4 regions of the Bacillus sp. SRL337 genome follow, and region 2 is predicted to be linked to each of the others. Evidence: riboswitches for the same ligand, from Rfam matches in the RefSeq annotation. Region 2 holds a riboswitch; each other region holds the start of a gene.
What was found. Region 2 has a riboswitch for S-adenosylmethionine ahead of AC4E8A_RS13315 (methionine ABC transporter ATP-binding protein). Riboswitches for the same ligand answer to the same signal wherever they lie in the genome.
Positions count from the first base shown of each region.

Region 1: it holds a riboswitch for S-adenosylmethionine, as region 2 does, so the genes downstream of both, fbpA (Fur-regulated basic protein FbpA) here and AC4E8A_RS13315 (methionine ABC transporter ATP-binding protein) in region 2, are expected to answer to the same signal.
Region 3: it holds a riboswitch for S-adenosylmethionine, as region 2 does, so the genes downstream of both, AC4E8A_RS20015 (O-acetylhomoserine aminocarboxypropyltransferase/cysteine synthase family protein) here and AC4E8A_RS13315 (methionine ABC transporter ATP-binding protein) in region 2, are expected to answer to the same signal.
Region 4: it holds a riboswitch for S-adenosylmethionine, as region 2 does, so the genes downstream of both, AC4E8A_RS22570 (methionine ABC transporter ATP-binding protein) here and AC4E8A_RS13315 (methionine ABC transporter ATP-binding protein) in region 2, are expected to answer to the same signal.

Region 1 covers NZ_OZ481793.1:2,219,084-2,222,901, forward strand. The annotation lists gene AC4E8A_RS11110 (AI-2E family transporter) at 1-602, shown strand, start outside; gene AC4E8A_RS11115 (hypothetical protein) at 1,509-1,694, opposite strand; SAM riboswitch class I at 1,997-2,108, shown strand; gene fbpA (Fur-regulated basic protein FbpA) at 2,188-2,382, shown strand; gene AC4E8A_RS11125 (ISL3 family transposase) at 2,633-3,818, shown strand, end outside.
Region 2 covers NZ_OZ481793.1:2,624,122-2,627,939, forward strand. The annotation lists gene AC4E8A_RS13310 (methionine ABC transporter permease) at 1-86, opposite strand, end outside; gene AC4E8A_RS13315 (methionine ABC transporter ATP-binding protein) at 76-1,089, opposite strand; SAM riboswitch class I at 1,325-1,429, opposite strand; gene AC4E8A_RS13320 (nucleotidyltransferase domain-containing protein) at 2,080-2,931, opposite strand; gene AC4E8A_RS13325 (ABC transporter permease) at 3,256-3,818, opposite strand, start outside.
Region 3 covers NZ_OZ481793.1:3,956,292-3,960,109, reverse strand. The annotation lists gene AC4E8A_RS20020 (trans-sulfuration enzyme family protein) at 1-275, shown strand, start outside; SAM riboswitch class I at 676-792, shown strand; gene AC4E8A_RS20015 (O-acetylhomoserine aminocarboxypropyltransferase/cysteine synthase family protein) at 902-2,200, shown strand; gene metX (homoserine O-acetyltransferase MetX) at 2,204-3,244, shown strand; gene AC4E8A_RS20005 (S41 family peptidase) at 3,389-3,818, shown strand, end outside.
Region 4 covers NZ_OZ481793.1:4,515,191-4,519,008, forward strand. The annotation lists gene AC4E8A_RS22565 (methionine ABC transporter permease) at 1-410, opposite strand, end outside; gene AC4E8A_RS22570 (methionine ABC transporter ATP-binding protein) at 400-1,431, opposite strand; SAM riboswitch class I at 1,520-1,625, opposite strand; SAM riboswitch class I at 1,765-1,865, opposite strand; gene AC4E8A_RS22575 (MerR family transcriptional regulator) at 2,112-2,456, shown strand; gene AC4E8A_RS22580 (SRPBCC family protein) at 2,453-2,902, shown strand; gene AC4E8A_RS22585 (PQQ-dependent sugar dehydrogenase) at 2,992-3,818, opposite strand, start outside.

The sequences.
Region 1 (3,818 bases), 410 kb from region 2:
TCCTTGTGACTGTACCGCTCCTTCTCTTCTACATGTTTAAGGATGGCCATAAGTTCCCTGTCGCGGTCTCAAAGTTTTTGCCGGCTGCGTATAGAAAAGAAGCCATGAACATCATGAAGGAAACGGGAAGTACACTGGCCGCCTATATTCAAGGCCAGGTTACAGTCGGCTTGTTTGTCGGAGTCCTTTCGCTGATCGGGTATCTGATCATTGATTTACGATTTGCGTTGGTCTTGGCGATAACTGTTTCTGTCACAAACATAATCCCGTATGTGGGCCCATTGATTGGCGGTGCTCCGGCAGTCATTGTTGGCTTATTCGAATCACCTACAAAAGCCTTTCTTGTCCTGCTCATCCTTGTGATTGCACAGCAAGTGGAAGGAAATATCCTTTCCCCGCTCATTTTAGGAAAAACGCTGGATACCCACCCGGCAACGATCGTCATCCTGTTATTGGCGGCCGGAAATTTAGCAGGCGTGCTGGGAATGATCCTTGCTGTTCCTACTTATGCGGTCACCAAGACCATCATCATTAATTTGGTGAAATTTTTAAAGGCCAAAAAAGAAGCTAAACTCAGAGTTGAACCAGGGCCTGAAGGGTAAAAAAGAGTCCCTTGAACATAAAATGTAACTCGTTCGGTTGAGAGGGAGAAAATGCCTATTTGCTGGTGGTTTTGCCGGTTAAAATACAAAGACTTTTGCAGGCTGTTTTGAAGTGTAATATGTATGAAAAAATTGCCCAAAAAAGAGGAGCTGCCAACGACCTTGCAGCTCCTCACTTCTATTATGCGTTATTTAATAAAGCCCCAGATCGGTTGAACAGCGGGTTTCCCGTTAAACTTTGCATTCTTCAGCAATGAAACCAGGTTCTTTGCTAATTGAGGTTTATAGAGGGAAAAATTCCCCTTAATTAGCAAATAGTATTGAAAACAGCTTAAATAGAGGGAGAATTTCCTCTTATTTGACTCAAAAAACGTGAAAATAGGCAGCTTTGCTTTGTATAAAGGGAAAAACTCCCCTTATTTTCCGCAAAAACCACGTCTACTCTACATCTAACGGTAAAATCTCCCCTTATTTTTTCTATCACTCGTTACTCCCCCTTTCTCTTCCCATCTAGTGTATCTGGCAATAACGAATCCGCGGACAAATTTGTACCATAAAATGCAGACCAGTTTGCAACACCACATACATTTATGCGGTAGTGCAAATTGGCCTGCAAATCAGTATGCCACAATAAGCGAAAAAACTTCAAAACCATTGGTATGCCGATAAAAAAGCCGATACAAAATGCTATGCAAATTGTACCGCAAATTACCTTTCAATTTATTGGTTTCTCCCTCTGTACTGAACGGGTTAATAGAAAATGTTCACGGGGGACTTTTTTATTGTATTGCCTGTTCCTGACTTGACGAATCAGCTGCACCATTATTCTTGCTGCCGTTGAGGAATCAATATCTCAACCTAAAAGGCTATTCCGCACCAAGCTGTGAAGGAAATTTGCAAAAGCCTCTAAACTGTTTGGTCCCGTCTGTCACATGCAACAAGAGACTCAGTTATATCCTTCATTGAAACCGTTTGTCCGACGAACAAAGGCATTAACTTCCCGACAATCGGTCCCTCTATCAGCGTTATTAATAAACTGACTATCACCCACAAAATGAGCATCATCTTCATGGTCACCAGATAAATATTCATGCTAAAACCGCCTTCGAGATCGATAATGACAAGAGGAGTCGTGCGGGAAGGATAGGATAGAAATCACCAAGATCAAGAGGCATCCTTCTCTGCTGTTTCTTGGAAGTCTTGTTTTTGTTTGCCCATATCACTTCTCCCCTTTCTTTCGGTACCTCGTTATTACAGCGGTATCGGGAATCCACTATAAGGGAACGTTTGTGAATGCATTTAAAGTTTACATAATAATATTATGTGTTATAGACTTAAATTCTAGTTGACAGGTCGGAATAGTAAGTTTAAACTTAGAAGTAATAAAAAGGAAATACTTATCCAGAGAGGTTGAGGGACAGGCCCTGAGAAACCTCAGCAGCAGAATCACGGTATAACGTGGGCACTGTGCTAATTCCTGCAGGCAGATTGCTTGGAAGATAAGTTGAGGTTGAAGCACCAAAAGAATGATCTCCCTCTTCTTGTCATTTGATAGATAAATTCATAGGGAGGAATTTTTTTTTTTATGGGTGAATTAAAAGAAACAGTTGAAAACCGGCGAAACGAGTTAATCAGAAAGTTGATTAAATTGGACCAATATAAGACAAACCAAGAGCAGCTTTTGGATTTATCGTTACCCGATCTTGAATATACATTTTACAAAAATCAGTTGAGTGGTCACCCTCATGACAGTATGCAATCCATCCGTTGGAGAAAATAATGTCTAAAAAGACAAATGAACGTGTTCATTTGTCTTTTTTTATGGCTCTTTTCGTAAACTTTGCTGCTACTTAATATGAATCTCAATTACTATTTTGGTCATTCACCGGATAACCCCCTGTGATCAGGAATCTCCCTTTTCCGGGCTCTATTATATTTGTTGGGGTAGGTTTTAAGGCAAAAAAATACACGCAAGCTCCTTAATCTTTTACACTTGAGTTGACTAGAAACAAGACAAAGATAGGAGTTGCGTGTACATGCATTTTAACATGGTTTTACCTGGATTAGAAGAGGTTAGGATTTTGAAAGCTGAGGAAATAGGGGAGGCATACCACCTGCATATTGAATTGCCCAAAAGGAAACATATGTGTCCTGCTTGTGGTGATCAAACGACCAAGGTACATGATTATCGTCTTCAAAAGATTCAACACCTTAAGCTCTTCGAAAGGACTACTTACTTGTTCTATCGAAGACGGAGGTACAGCTGCCACTGCGGCAAACGCTTTGCCGAAGATAATCGTTTTGTCCAACGGTATCAACGACATACCATTGAATGGAACCAAGCCTTAGGCCTCCGGGTGATTCAAGGGAAGAACTTCAAAGATACAGCCTGCCAGTTCCGCACATCTCAGGCCACAGTAATCAGGCGTTTTGATCATATTTCTGCCTCTCAGTTAAAAGAGGTTGAAAAGCTCCCACCTGTGATTGCGATCGATGAGTACAAAGGAGATACCAATGCAGGAAAGTACCAGTTAATTATAGCTAACGGGGAGACTAGAGAGCCATTGGATATACTTCCAAACCGCTCAGTAAGCACCATTAAGAAATACCTTCGGGAAAAGGGTTCAGAAGTTCAATTGGTCGTGATGGATATGAGCCATGCCTTTAAATCTGCGGTTCAAAAAGCATTGGGTTCGCCTATTATTGTGGCGGACAGATTTCACTTTTCCCGCTATATCCATTGGGCTTTAGAACGCGTGAGAAGGCGTGTCCAAAAAGATTTTCATCCATATGACCGCAAGAAATGTAAAAGAATGAAGCACATTTTTCATAAGCCATATAGCCAATTAAATGATCGGCAACACTGGTATTTAGAAAGGTATCTTGGTTTGTCTGAAGAGCTGCGCACAGCTTTTGCGTTAAAAGAAGCCTACAGGTTATGGTTTGAAGAGGCGAAGGAAATTGGTACGTCAGCTCCCAATAAGGTTAAAGAGGGATTGTACAACTTTTACCGACAGGTTGAAAATTCAAGCTTAAAGGAGTTTCACCAGGCTATTCAGACCTTAAAGAACTGGCAGACTGAAGTATTAAATAGCTTTGCCTTCAACTATAATAACGGTTTCGTCGAGGGATTAAACAATCAAACGAAGGTCATTAAAAGAAATGCCTTTGGGTTTAGACGATACGACCGTTTTAGACTTAGAGTACTATTGCATC
Region 2 (3,818 bases):
GCAAGCGATATGCCCACCATGTAAATGGTTTCAAAGAACGCTTTATTCAACTCAGGTAGAATCGCTGTCAATGATTCAGGCAGCATGATTCAGCACCTCCAGACTTTGTGTCCTAAGGCTGATATAGCCCAAGGCTGCTTCAATCTCTCCCGGGTCCCCAATCAGTTCCATGATAAAGATTCCAAGCGGGACATCCTGAATATATTCAATTTTTCCGTGAAGGATGTTACCCCTGACTTTGTATTTTTGGAACACATCCGAGACAATACTTTCTTCAGCAATGGATCCTTTGAATTGTATTTTAATCAACTTGCCTTTCCGTGCCTGAAGCAAATGCGGAGGCAGTTCAAACTGCAGGATGTTCTCAATGAACTGCCTTGTCAATGGCTGGTGAGGATCTGAAAACAATTCATACACCGGCCCTTCTTCCACGATTTTCCCATCCTGCATGACCGCCATTCTGTCACAGATTTCTTTTACCACTTCCATTTCATGAGTGATCAGAACAATTGTCAGGCCCATTTCTTTGTTGATCTCCTTCAGCAATTTCAAAATTGCCTTTGTCGTGCTGGGATCCAGGGCGGATGTCGCCTCATCACACAAGAGCACTGAAGGGTTGTTCGCCAAAGCCCTGGCAATCCCTACCCTCTGCTTCTGCCCCCCGCTCAACTGGGAGGGGTAGGCATCTGCTTTATCGCTTAGCCCCACCTTTTCAAGCAATTCTGTGACCCTTGGTTTAATTGCGGATTTGGGGACACGTGCAGCCTTTAAAGCAAACGCGAGATTATCAGAAACCGTCTTCGCCTTGATTAAATGAAAATGCTGAAAAATCATGCTGATTTTTTGCCGCGCCTTTCTTAACTCTCCTGAAGGAAGCTTTGTCAGGTCCTGCCCATCAATGATGATTTCTCCCGAAGTTGGTTTTTCCAGAAGGTTCAAGCAGCGGATCAGTGAACTTTTTCCCGCGCCGCTGTACCCGACGATTCCGAAAATCTCTCCCTTATTAATTGTTACTGACACATCATCGACCCCGATGACAGTCTGTTTTTTAGTCTTGTATTCTTTTACAAGATTCTTGATCTCAATCATTGGATACACCCCTCATATTTAGAAATTGGCTCAATTAAAGGTATTATCTAATTAAAAAATGAAGGCATCGTCTCATGGGGCCAAGCGGGACAGCTGAACCCAACATAACACCGCTGGCTTATCTGCCTCCACCAAGCACGGGAAGACGGGTACTTAAAGACTGAATCAACAGCTTTTTCCAGCGCCTAAATAAAAAAATGCCCCTTTCAACTGAAAGAAGCATCTGTATATCGATCACTTATCTTTCAGAATGAAATCATTCTGCAGGACTTGGCACCGTTCCTTTACGGAGGTTGCCGGACGTCTTAGGGCCTGATCCCTCGGTCACTCTTGATAATTGAATTTATGAAATTGTCAAATTAATTTGCCTACATTGGATATTAATCCCTTTAGCGCTGTAAGTCAATAAAGATTTTTCCACTAAATTGATGTAAGCGTTGTCTTTGTTTCTATATCAATGAAAAAAATTTTATAGTTATAAGCCATGAAAAATGATGAGGAAGGTGATCCTGACGTAGAAAATAGCACTGTTAAGGAATGAATGAATGATTCTTCAGAAAGCTTGGCCGCCATCCCACTTTCAATACTATGACCTATGAAACCAGAATGGTGCCTTCTTTTAAAAGTACTGCCTTGTTTCAGTATAGGATGGTGAACAAATAGTCGGATATGTATACACGAATATTCCTCCAAAACAAGCTTTAGATAATAGTTTTCTACATTTTTTGATCTTTCACCAGCAGTGGGTGACTATGTTGGATACTTGTCTGTTTTTCATTAAAGCAGGATGCAGGCAGTATGAGGCAGAATCAATCCTTTCCGTATGTCAATGGTATGGCTGAAACAATATGCTGATATTCATGATGCCCTTATCAAAGTTTTATCGGTCATCAACACGCCTTGGAGTTTTACAAGCGGTCAGGGTTCGAAGCAGCCATGACATTTTGGATGGAAGTGAACGAAACAAGCTCAGCACTGACGCAGAGCTATTCAAGTCAATAATAGGTGCTGCTGCTTGGACGGATTATGTTTTTCCAGCCATCTATCGGCCTCCTCAATCATCCAACGGCCAAACCGCTCCTTCAGAAATACGGTTAGCCTCCTGCTATCCTCTGTAGGGTTAATGGCATAATGCAAAGCTTCTTCCATTTCTCTTTCTTTTCCAGGGTAATGGCGTGAGAATAGTTGGCATGCCGGGTACAGGTCCCTGGTGTAGGTATTTTCTTCTGCCACTACCAGCGCCATTCCACAACGGATGATTATCTTCATAATCCATGTGCAGCAATCTTTAATATCTTCCTTGTCTTCGTTTCCCTCTAAGTCCTTTAATGCCATTTCCATTTGGGACTGAAGATTCACAATGTGCTCGTTCGCCAGCTTTTCATCAGCTTTGTACTGAGGCAGTTTTTCCTGCAGGTTGATACCAAAAAGGGGGATGCTGTATGACTTGATCATAAATGGGACCATTTGAAAATGAGCGTTATCACTTACTTCTTCTATCGTAATAAAGCCTGCCTCTATCCCGTTGACAAAGGGAAACTTCTTTCCTATCTTCTCCTCCATTTCTGCAACACAGTCTTGGATAACCCTTTTTTCGGGAGAATTGTATACCACGACGAGAAGGTCTATGTCTGATACTCCCTCCATTCCAAGTCCTCTCGGCAGCGATCCTCTTAAATAAATGCTATGTAATTGATGGGTGAATCCTATTTTCACTAAATCAACGACCTGATGGATGGCAGATTGGTAGTTTTGATTCACTTTTTCCCAGCTGGTTTCATTAAGAATGTATCCATTTAAATCAGTTTTTGCCACATTTCCAATGTTTTTGATTCTGATCATTTCAGTCCTCCTTACGAATGTTTTCATATTGACAAGTTTAGGAAACCCATCGTGATTTATGAACCCCTTGCAAATAGCTGTCTCTTTTGCAAGGGGTTTACTAAATTGCCTGAAATTTTCTGCAAAAAGCAGGTGAATAGGTGTGTCCTTCTGTTTTTACCGTAGCCGCTTGCTACTTTATACTTATCTGTACTATGAGGCATGCACTCCGAAAACGAACTCTGCTGCTTATACTACATAACTTCCATTCGGTTTGTCTTTTGAATGTGATTCCCCTCCTCAAATAAAGTGGCCCCCTCCAAGACAGGGAGATGAGCCAAAGATTCATCCCTGAATATCCCGCCGGTTGTAGCCTGCAAATCCTGCAGCCGTCACAACCAACGCAATTCCCGTAAGGATACTTATTTTCACTAAATTCATCTCTTCTATCGGCAATTCCGGTATATGCGCGAAAGGAGAAAGATTGCCCACCCATTCGTCAAACTGGAACATTCCTCCCAGGTAAACCACAAAGAAGGAATAGCCCAAATACAGCCAGGCAACCCCTGTCAGATTGGGGAGGAAACCAACCAGCAGGACGCCAAGCGCCAGCGATGCCCAAATGGAAGGAAGGTAAACCATACCAGCTCCAAGGAACGTCGTAAAAGGTATTCCATCCTCCATCACAGATACAGCGGCTGCCCCAAGCCCAATTGCTGCTGCACCTTGCATTATGGCTGAAATGATAAGCGCAAGAGCTAGATAACTTCCCAATAATCTGGTTCTCGAGATGGTGCGTGCAAGGAGATGTTCCGTTCGGTACGCCTTTTCTTCTCCTTTAAGCTTAAAAATGACCATAAGAGCAGGCACTGTACTGATCATGGCGATTATGGACATGATTTTGGCGG
Region 3 (3,818 bases), 1.3 Mb from region 2:
AAAAAGGAAACGGAGCTATCGTGACCATCGAGCTTTCTGAGGACAGGGATATCCACACGTTTTTCACAGGCTTAAGCTGGGTGAAGATCGTGCCGACACTAGCGGGTGTAGAAACCACAGTCTCCTATCCGCAAGGAACATCTCATCGTGCTTTAACAGCGGAAGCGAGGGATAAAATCGGCGTAAACTCACAGGTCGTCCGGATTTCTGTCGGGATTGAAGACCCGGAAGATATTATAAAGGCATTTAAGGATGCAGTTGATTTATCCAAATAGTTTTATGTAATTAAAAGGTAACAAATAGATAGTAGAAATTTTTTGGCGTAATGAGAAGGGATAAGATGATCGGCTTATTTTGTCTGAAAAAATGACTGATTGAAGCGGCAGGTGTGCGACCTCGCGGGATGCATCTAGCTCCAGCAGTAAGCCAAGCCTTAGTATACGTTGCCCGCAGTGTTTCGTTTATCTCATGCAGGAGAACTGCAATGTATGCCTCTGGTTGGGGGGCCATTGCCGGTCACGCTGAGTCGTCCACCGGGAGCAGAAATCACAGCACGTTCGCATCATGCCTGAAGTTTTAAAAAATAAATAATTCTGAATATTGATTGACCTGACAGAAACAGTCAGTTATAATCCATATCATACGACATATATATGTTCATAAGTAAATCGATATCTCTTATCGAGAGCGGCGGAGGGAATAGGCCCGATGAAGCCCGGCAACCTACAGGCAGTTTTTTTGCTTGGAAAGGTGCTACATCCTACAGGCTGTAACCAGTCTGGAAGATAAGAGGAGGAGCATTGTTCTTTCAAGCCCTCTTCTTAGCGGAGAGGGCTTTTTTATATGCAAGATTCCTCTTCGCTTCCAGTCAATTTTATAAAAATTTGAGGAGGAACCAATTATGACAAATCATCAATTCGACCCGGAAACACTATTACTGCATGGAGGACAGGAGCCGGATCCCGTTACAGGATCACGTGCCGTCCCGATTTATCAGACGACTTCTTATGTCTTCAATGATACGGAGCATGCGCAGAATTTATTTTCGTTGAGCGAAGCGGGCAACATCTATACGCGTATCGGCAACCCGACCGTCGATGTCCTGGAAAAGAGGATCGCACTGCTGGAAAAAGGGGTGGCGGCAGTGGCTGTTTCCTCGGGAATGGCAGCTATATCCCTGGCGATTTTAAATATAGCGGGAGCCGGCGATGAAATCGTTGCGTCTTCCAAGCTCTACGGAGGCACCTACAACCTTTTTGCTGTTACCCTGCCTCGATACGGCATCAAGGTGAAATTCGTGGACAGCACCGATCCTGAAAATATCCAAGAAGCCATTACAGAGAAAACAAAAGCGGTCTTCGCAGAGACGATCGGGAATCCGAGCCTGAATGTCCTCGACATTGAGAAAGTAGCTGAAGTTGCCCATTCCAACGGTATTCCTTTGATTGTGGATAATACGTTTCCTTCTCCATATGGCTGCCAGCCGATCCAGTATGGAGCAGATATCGTCATCCATTCTGCTACGAAATGGATTGGCGGCCACGGAACGGCAATCGGGGGTATCATCATAGATGGCGGCCGATTTGACTGGGATAGTCTGAAATTCAAAGATTTCACCGAGCCTGATCCGAGCTACAACGGGCTTCGCTATGTAGATGTTGGTGAACCGGCATATGCAGTGAAATTAAGGGTCCAGCTTCTGCGTGATCTGGGTGCCTGCTTAAGCCCGCATAATGCGTTCCTTCTTTTGCAGGGACTTGAAACGCTGCACTTAAGAGTCCCGAAACATAACAGCAACGCATTGGAAATCGCCCGTTACCTGGAGCGGCATCCCTCTGTTGATTGGGTGAGTTACCCTGGGCTTGAAAACCATCCGGCAAATGCCTTGGCTGAACAATATTTGTCCCATGGCCACGGATCCATCGTAAACTTTGGCATCAAAGGCGGAAGAGAGGCAGGGCGAAAATTGATAGACACTATCACCCTGTGGTCCCATGTTGCGAATGTCGGCGATGCCAAGTCACTGATCATCCACCCTGCTTCTACCACGCACCAGCAATTAAGCAGCGAAGATTTGAAGACGACTGGGGTGACGGAGGAACTCATCAGGCTGTCGATTGGATTGGAGTCTGTCAAAGACCTGCAGGCAGATCTAGATCAGGCGATTACAAAAGCAACAGCGGCAACGGCTTCTGTTTAAAAGATGAGCCAGGCAATCTACCAAACTGGGAGTATCGGGATAGGAGATCTCCGGCTGGAAAGCGGCAATTATTTAAGGAGCGTGGAATTGAGCTTTGAGATGGCGGGCAAAATGACAGGTCCAGTTGTCCTTGTCTGCCATGCCCTGACAGGAAGCCATATTAGTGTGGGAACGGAGGATCAGCCCGGATGGTGGAGAGGGTTGGCGGGTCCCTCCTCCTATATCAATACAGATGAATTTTTAGTAGTGACGTTCAATGTTTTGGGAGGCTGTGATGGGTCGACTGGTCCTGCAGCCATTAATCCTGAGACAGGAGCCTGCTATAGAATGACATTCCCTGAACTGACGGTGAGGGATATTGTGAATGCCCAATTCAAGGGGCTTGAGAAGCTGGGGATCATCTCCTTGGAAGCTGTTATAGGAGGATCGCTTGGAGGGATGCAGGCTCTTGAATGGGGCCTGCTTTATCCTTCATTTATCAACAAAGTGTTCCTTCTGGCGAGCAGCCCATATTTTACTGATTATGGGATCGCTTTTAATGCGATCGGAAAAACAGCGATCATTTCAGATCCCAACTGGCGGGATGGGAACTATGGGCACCCTGCGGAAGTGACTGGACTGAAAGTGGCAAGGATGGCGGGTATGGTTACCTATCGATCACCCGCGCTTTTTGAAAAAAGATTTCACCGCAGTAAATCTTCAGAAACCCTGTTCCAAGTGGAATCCTATCTTTTTTATCAGGGAGAAAAATTGGCAAACCGGTTCGACCCTAACAGCTATTTGTATCTGATGGCTGCGATGAACAGCCATGATATCGGGAGAGGCCGCGGCGGCTGGAGTAATGCGGCTGAGCAATTTCAGCCCGAACTGGTGGCGATAGGGTATACGAATGATCTTATTTACCCGCCGGAGGCGATTCGGGAGTTTGCAGACCTGGTCCCTTTATCGGCTTTTTATGAAGTAGAGACTCTTTATGGCCATGATGGATTTTTGACCGAATTTGAGATGTGGGGCCATATTATTGCAACACACTTGGAAAAATAGATTCCGGAACTCATAACTTGTCCTCCTCCGGCATATAGTTTCAATAGCAAAGACATCGCACCGCTGTTTAAGCGTTTTTGTGTGGTGTCTTTTTTATCAGGATATAAAGGATGCTGTTGGAGCTTTTATATAGGAGGGAACGGAATGGAGCAGCGTAAAGGTCTTATAATCATAGCGGCCGCTTCCCTGTTGACTGGGGCAGGGGGAATGTATGGCGGGATGAGTCTAAAAGAATCGTTCACCAGTAATATAGAAGGAGAAAGTGCCGGCGGAGGACAGGTCAGTGACAGGCTTCATAAAGTCGAAGTGGCGTATGATCTCATCGCGGATAAGTATGTAGAGGAAGTGGACAAGGGGAATCTGGTCGAGGGAGCCATCCAGGGAATGCTGGATACTTTGGGCGATCCTTACTCGGTTTATATGGATGCCAGTACCGCCTCGCAATTCAATGATTCCCTTGGCTCGTCGTTTGAAGGGATTGGCGCCGAGGTCACAGTCATGGACGGAAAACTGCTGATCGTAGCGCCGTTCAAGAATTCTCCTGCAGAAAAAGCGGGATTGAGGCCGAATGACC
Region 4 (3,818 bases), 1.9 Mb from region 2:
AGGAATTTAAAAACAATCTGCCATGGGGTTGCGCCCATGGACTCTGCCGCTTCGATGACGCCCGGCTCTACCTCAAGCAATGAATTTTCTATTAACCTGGCAATATACGGTCCTGCATAAAAGACCAGCGGAACGACAGCTGCGGCCGTGCCGATGGACGTTCCGACAATCAACCTTGTTACCGGGATGATTGCCACCATCAGGATGATGAACGGAATCGACCTGAACACATTGATGATTCCATTTAAAACATTAAACACCGGCAGGTTCTCCATGAGATGCCCTTTGCGGGTGACAACCAGCAGGATCCCCAGCGGCAATCCAAGAAGGGCTGAAAACAATAGTGAAAATGCGACCATCTGGATGGTTTCAATGAGTGCTTCGATGATTTGCTCCTGATCAACTAGCATTTGCTTCAACCTCCTTGATTCTGACTTTTTCCTGGTTGATATACATCAACGCTCGCTTGATCTCACTATCGCTTCCGATGAATTCGACAATCAAGTTGCCGAATGGTACGCCTTGAAGTTCCGTGATATTTCCAAATAATACATTCGTATCGATATCGAATTTCTTTGCAACTTTGGAGAGAAGCGGCTGCCCGGCAGACTCCCCGACAAAATTGATTCTGAAGATTTTTTGCAAACCGGCATTGTACCGGACGATTTCTTTGATTGTTTCCGGCAATGCATCATTCATCACAGTGCTGACAAAATTCTTCGCTGTCGTTGTTTGCGGTTCAGAGAAGACATTGAAGACGGATCCTTCTTCGATGATCTTTCCTGCTTCGATGACTGCCACCCTATCGCAGATTTCCCGGATGACCGTCATTTCATGGGTGATGATGAGTATGGTGATGTTGTATTCTTTGTTGACCTTTCTCAACAGCTGCAGGATCGAGTTTGTTGTCTGTGGATCCAGGGCCGATGTTGCTTCATCACAAAGCAAAATGGCAGGCTTTGTGGCAAGTGCCCTCGCAATCCCGACTCTCTGCTTCTGCCCGCCTGACAGCTGATCCGGATAGTAGTCCGCCTTATCACCCAGCCCGACGAATTCAAGAAGTTCCGTTACACGTTCCTTGACTTCATTGTTTGGAACTTTCCCGAGCTTCAGCGGCATGGCAACATTGGCAAACACCGTCTTGGAATTCAACAAGTTGAAATGTTGAAAAATCATGCCAATATTTCGTTTGACCTCCCTGATTTCTTTTGGAGACAGTTTGGTAAGGTCTTTCCCATTCACGACCACGCTTCCTGAGGTCGGCTTCTCCAGCCAGTTGACACAGCGGATCAAGGAGCTTTTCCCTGCTCCGCTGAAGCCGATGACACCAAAGATCTCCCCTTCGTTTATCTTCATATCGATTCCGTCCAGTGCCCTGACTGGCTGGTCCCCACTCTCATAAATTTTTGTCAGTCCTTGGAATTCAATCATTGTGTATATGGCTCCCTTCTTTAGCTGTATTAAAAAAACCTCTTCCAGGAGATGGAAGAGGTTTTTGGCACGCGGGCAAAAAGGACTCTTCTTATCTCCCAAGCTAAAAGCTTGCTGGATTTGGCACAGTACTAAAAAAATAGTCCGCTGCCGAGGCTTCACAGGGCCAGTCCCTCTGCCTCTCTTGATAAGAAACTTTATTATTTTTATCAAATTACTCAGATTAAAATGTAAAAACCGCCCTGATTTTCCTCCTTTATGCCATTATTTTAAAAAAAAATAAAAAACCCTCTTCTTGAAAGCGAAGAGGGCATGATTATGTAATCCGGCCTCTTCTCATCTTTCAAGCAATGCTTGCTGGATTTGGCACGGTACTAAAATAGTCCGCTGCCGAGGCTTCACAGGGCCAGTCCCTCTGCCTCTCTTGATAAGAAGTATGGAAATTTATTCTGTTTTTTTAACTTGAGTTACACTTTACAACGTCATTTCAAAAGTGTCAATACATAAAAAAATAAATTTTCAAAAATGAGTACTTGATCCTCTTTTGGGTTTGATAGGTTTCATAGGCTATACTTGGAGAAAACAGCAGCAAGTCGGGTATGAAAAATTTTATTCCAAACCATTTGACCATGTGGTGCACCCCATGGTTTATGATAAAAAGCAGGTGCAGGGGGAGAAATATGTATAAAATCAGTGAGTTTGCCAAGATTACCGGTCTCAGCAAAGAAACGCTGCGGTATTATTCAGAGATAAAACTGCTCGAACCGGCATATATTGATCCAAAAAATCACTATCGCTATTATGATGACGGATCTTATTTTCTAGCCATTCTTCTCGTCAAGCTCCGGGACTTCGGGCTTACCATTCAGGAAATGCAAGGAGTAATGAATGATGAGTCCTTCTTTAACCTTGAAGCACTTTTGCTCGAAAAAAGAAGAAATCTCCAAAAGCAAGTGAGCGAGTTACAGGGAAAAATGAGTGAAATTGATCATTTTATTAAATCGGGAAGGGAGCAATCAAATTGATCCAATGGAAAGATGAGACAATCATCTCCGCCAATATTGAAAAGGTATGGAACCTTTTTCTGGAGGAAAACATGCCAAGAATCATGCCAAAAGTCATTGAGAATAAGCCTGTTCATGTTACCGAGGAAGTGACAGGGTCCCGGTATCAGCAAAAATATCAGGAGGGCAAACGAGTCGAAACCTACATTGTTGAGACTCTTGGATACGAGAATACTGAGAACAAAAAGGTTAAACAGATTGGATTTGTCATTGCCAAAGCTTTTGAAATCAATCTCTCCTTCACCCTTGAAAAAATAGATGAGGCACATACCAGATTTATTTATGAAGGTTATAATAAAGGCAAAAATTTTGTCGGACGTGCCATGTTGAAACTTGGGGGAGACAAGAATAATAATAAAGCTGTAGACGATTTTATGGAGCTAGTGAGAAAAGAATCCATGAAATAAGAGACTGTCTATTGAAATGACAGTCTCTCTTGGAGGCTTGCCCCTATGCATAAACATCCATTATCCTGTATGAAATAACTGAAAACTCGTCATTCCTCACTTCGGCCGCTGTTCAATTCCGAAAGAGTAATCTTATACAGTTTGTCATCATCCTCTGCAGGATTTCCCCTGCCGTCCGTGTTATTACTGATGAAATACAGTGTTTCTTTCTCAATATAGACATCCCTTACCCTTCCATACCCTGACAGAACTTCCTCGACTTCGCCCGTGTCCACGGAAAATCTCTTTACCCCTTCACCTCTAAGAGCCGCAAAGTATATCCGCCCATCATAAAAGTCAGCTCCGGACGGTGCCCAAGCAGGCTCGCCCGAATGAACCAGTGGCGGCTGCATCCCTTGGTGTTTTTCACCACCTGTTATCAGGGGCCAGCCATAATTCTTTCCAGCTTGGATCAAGTTGATCTCATCAAAGCCGGATGGACCATGTTCTGTACTGTAAAAATCGCCGTTTTCATTCCAGGCAAGACCTTGGGGATTACGATGTCCGTAACTGTAGACGTAGGAATTTTGGAATGGATTATCAGCCGGAATTGAACCATTCAGGTTCATTCGGAGAATTTTTCCGCCAAGGGAACCTAAGTCTTGTGCATTTTCCTTTACAGTCGCATCTCCAGTGGTAATATAAAGCTTTTCATCCGGACCGATAGTAAGACGGCCGCCATGATGATACTGCCCGCTCGGAATGCCATCCAGCAAGACGGTTCCTTCTTCCCAGACCTCACCATCCAAGTTCAATGTCACAACACGGTTATGCGGCTGGCTGCTGTTTTGGTAAGTGTAATAGGCATATGCAGATGGCCTATCAGGAAAGTCGGGGTGCAGGGCGAACCCGAGAAAGCCAGCTTCGGGCACCTGTG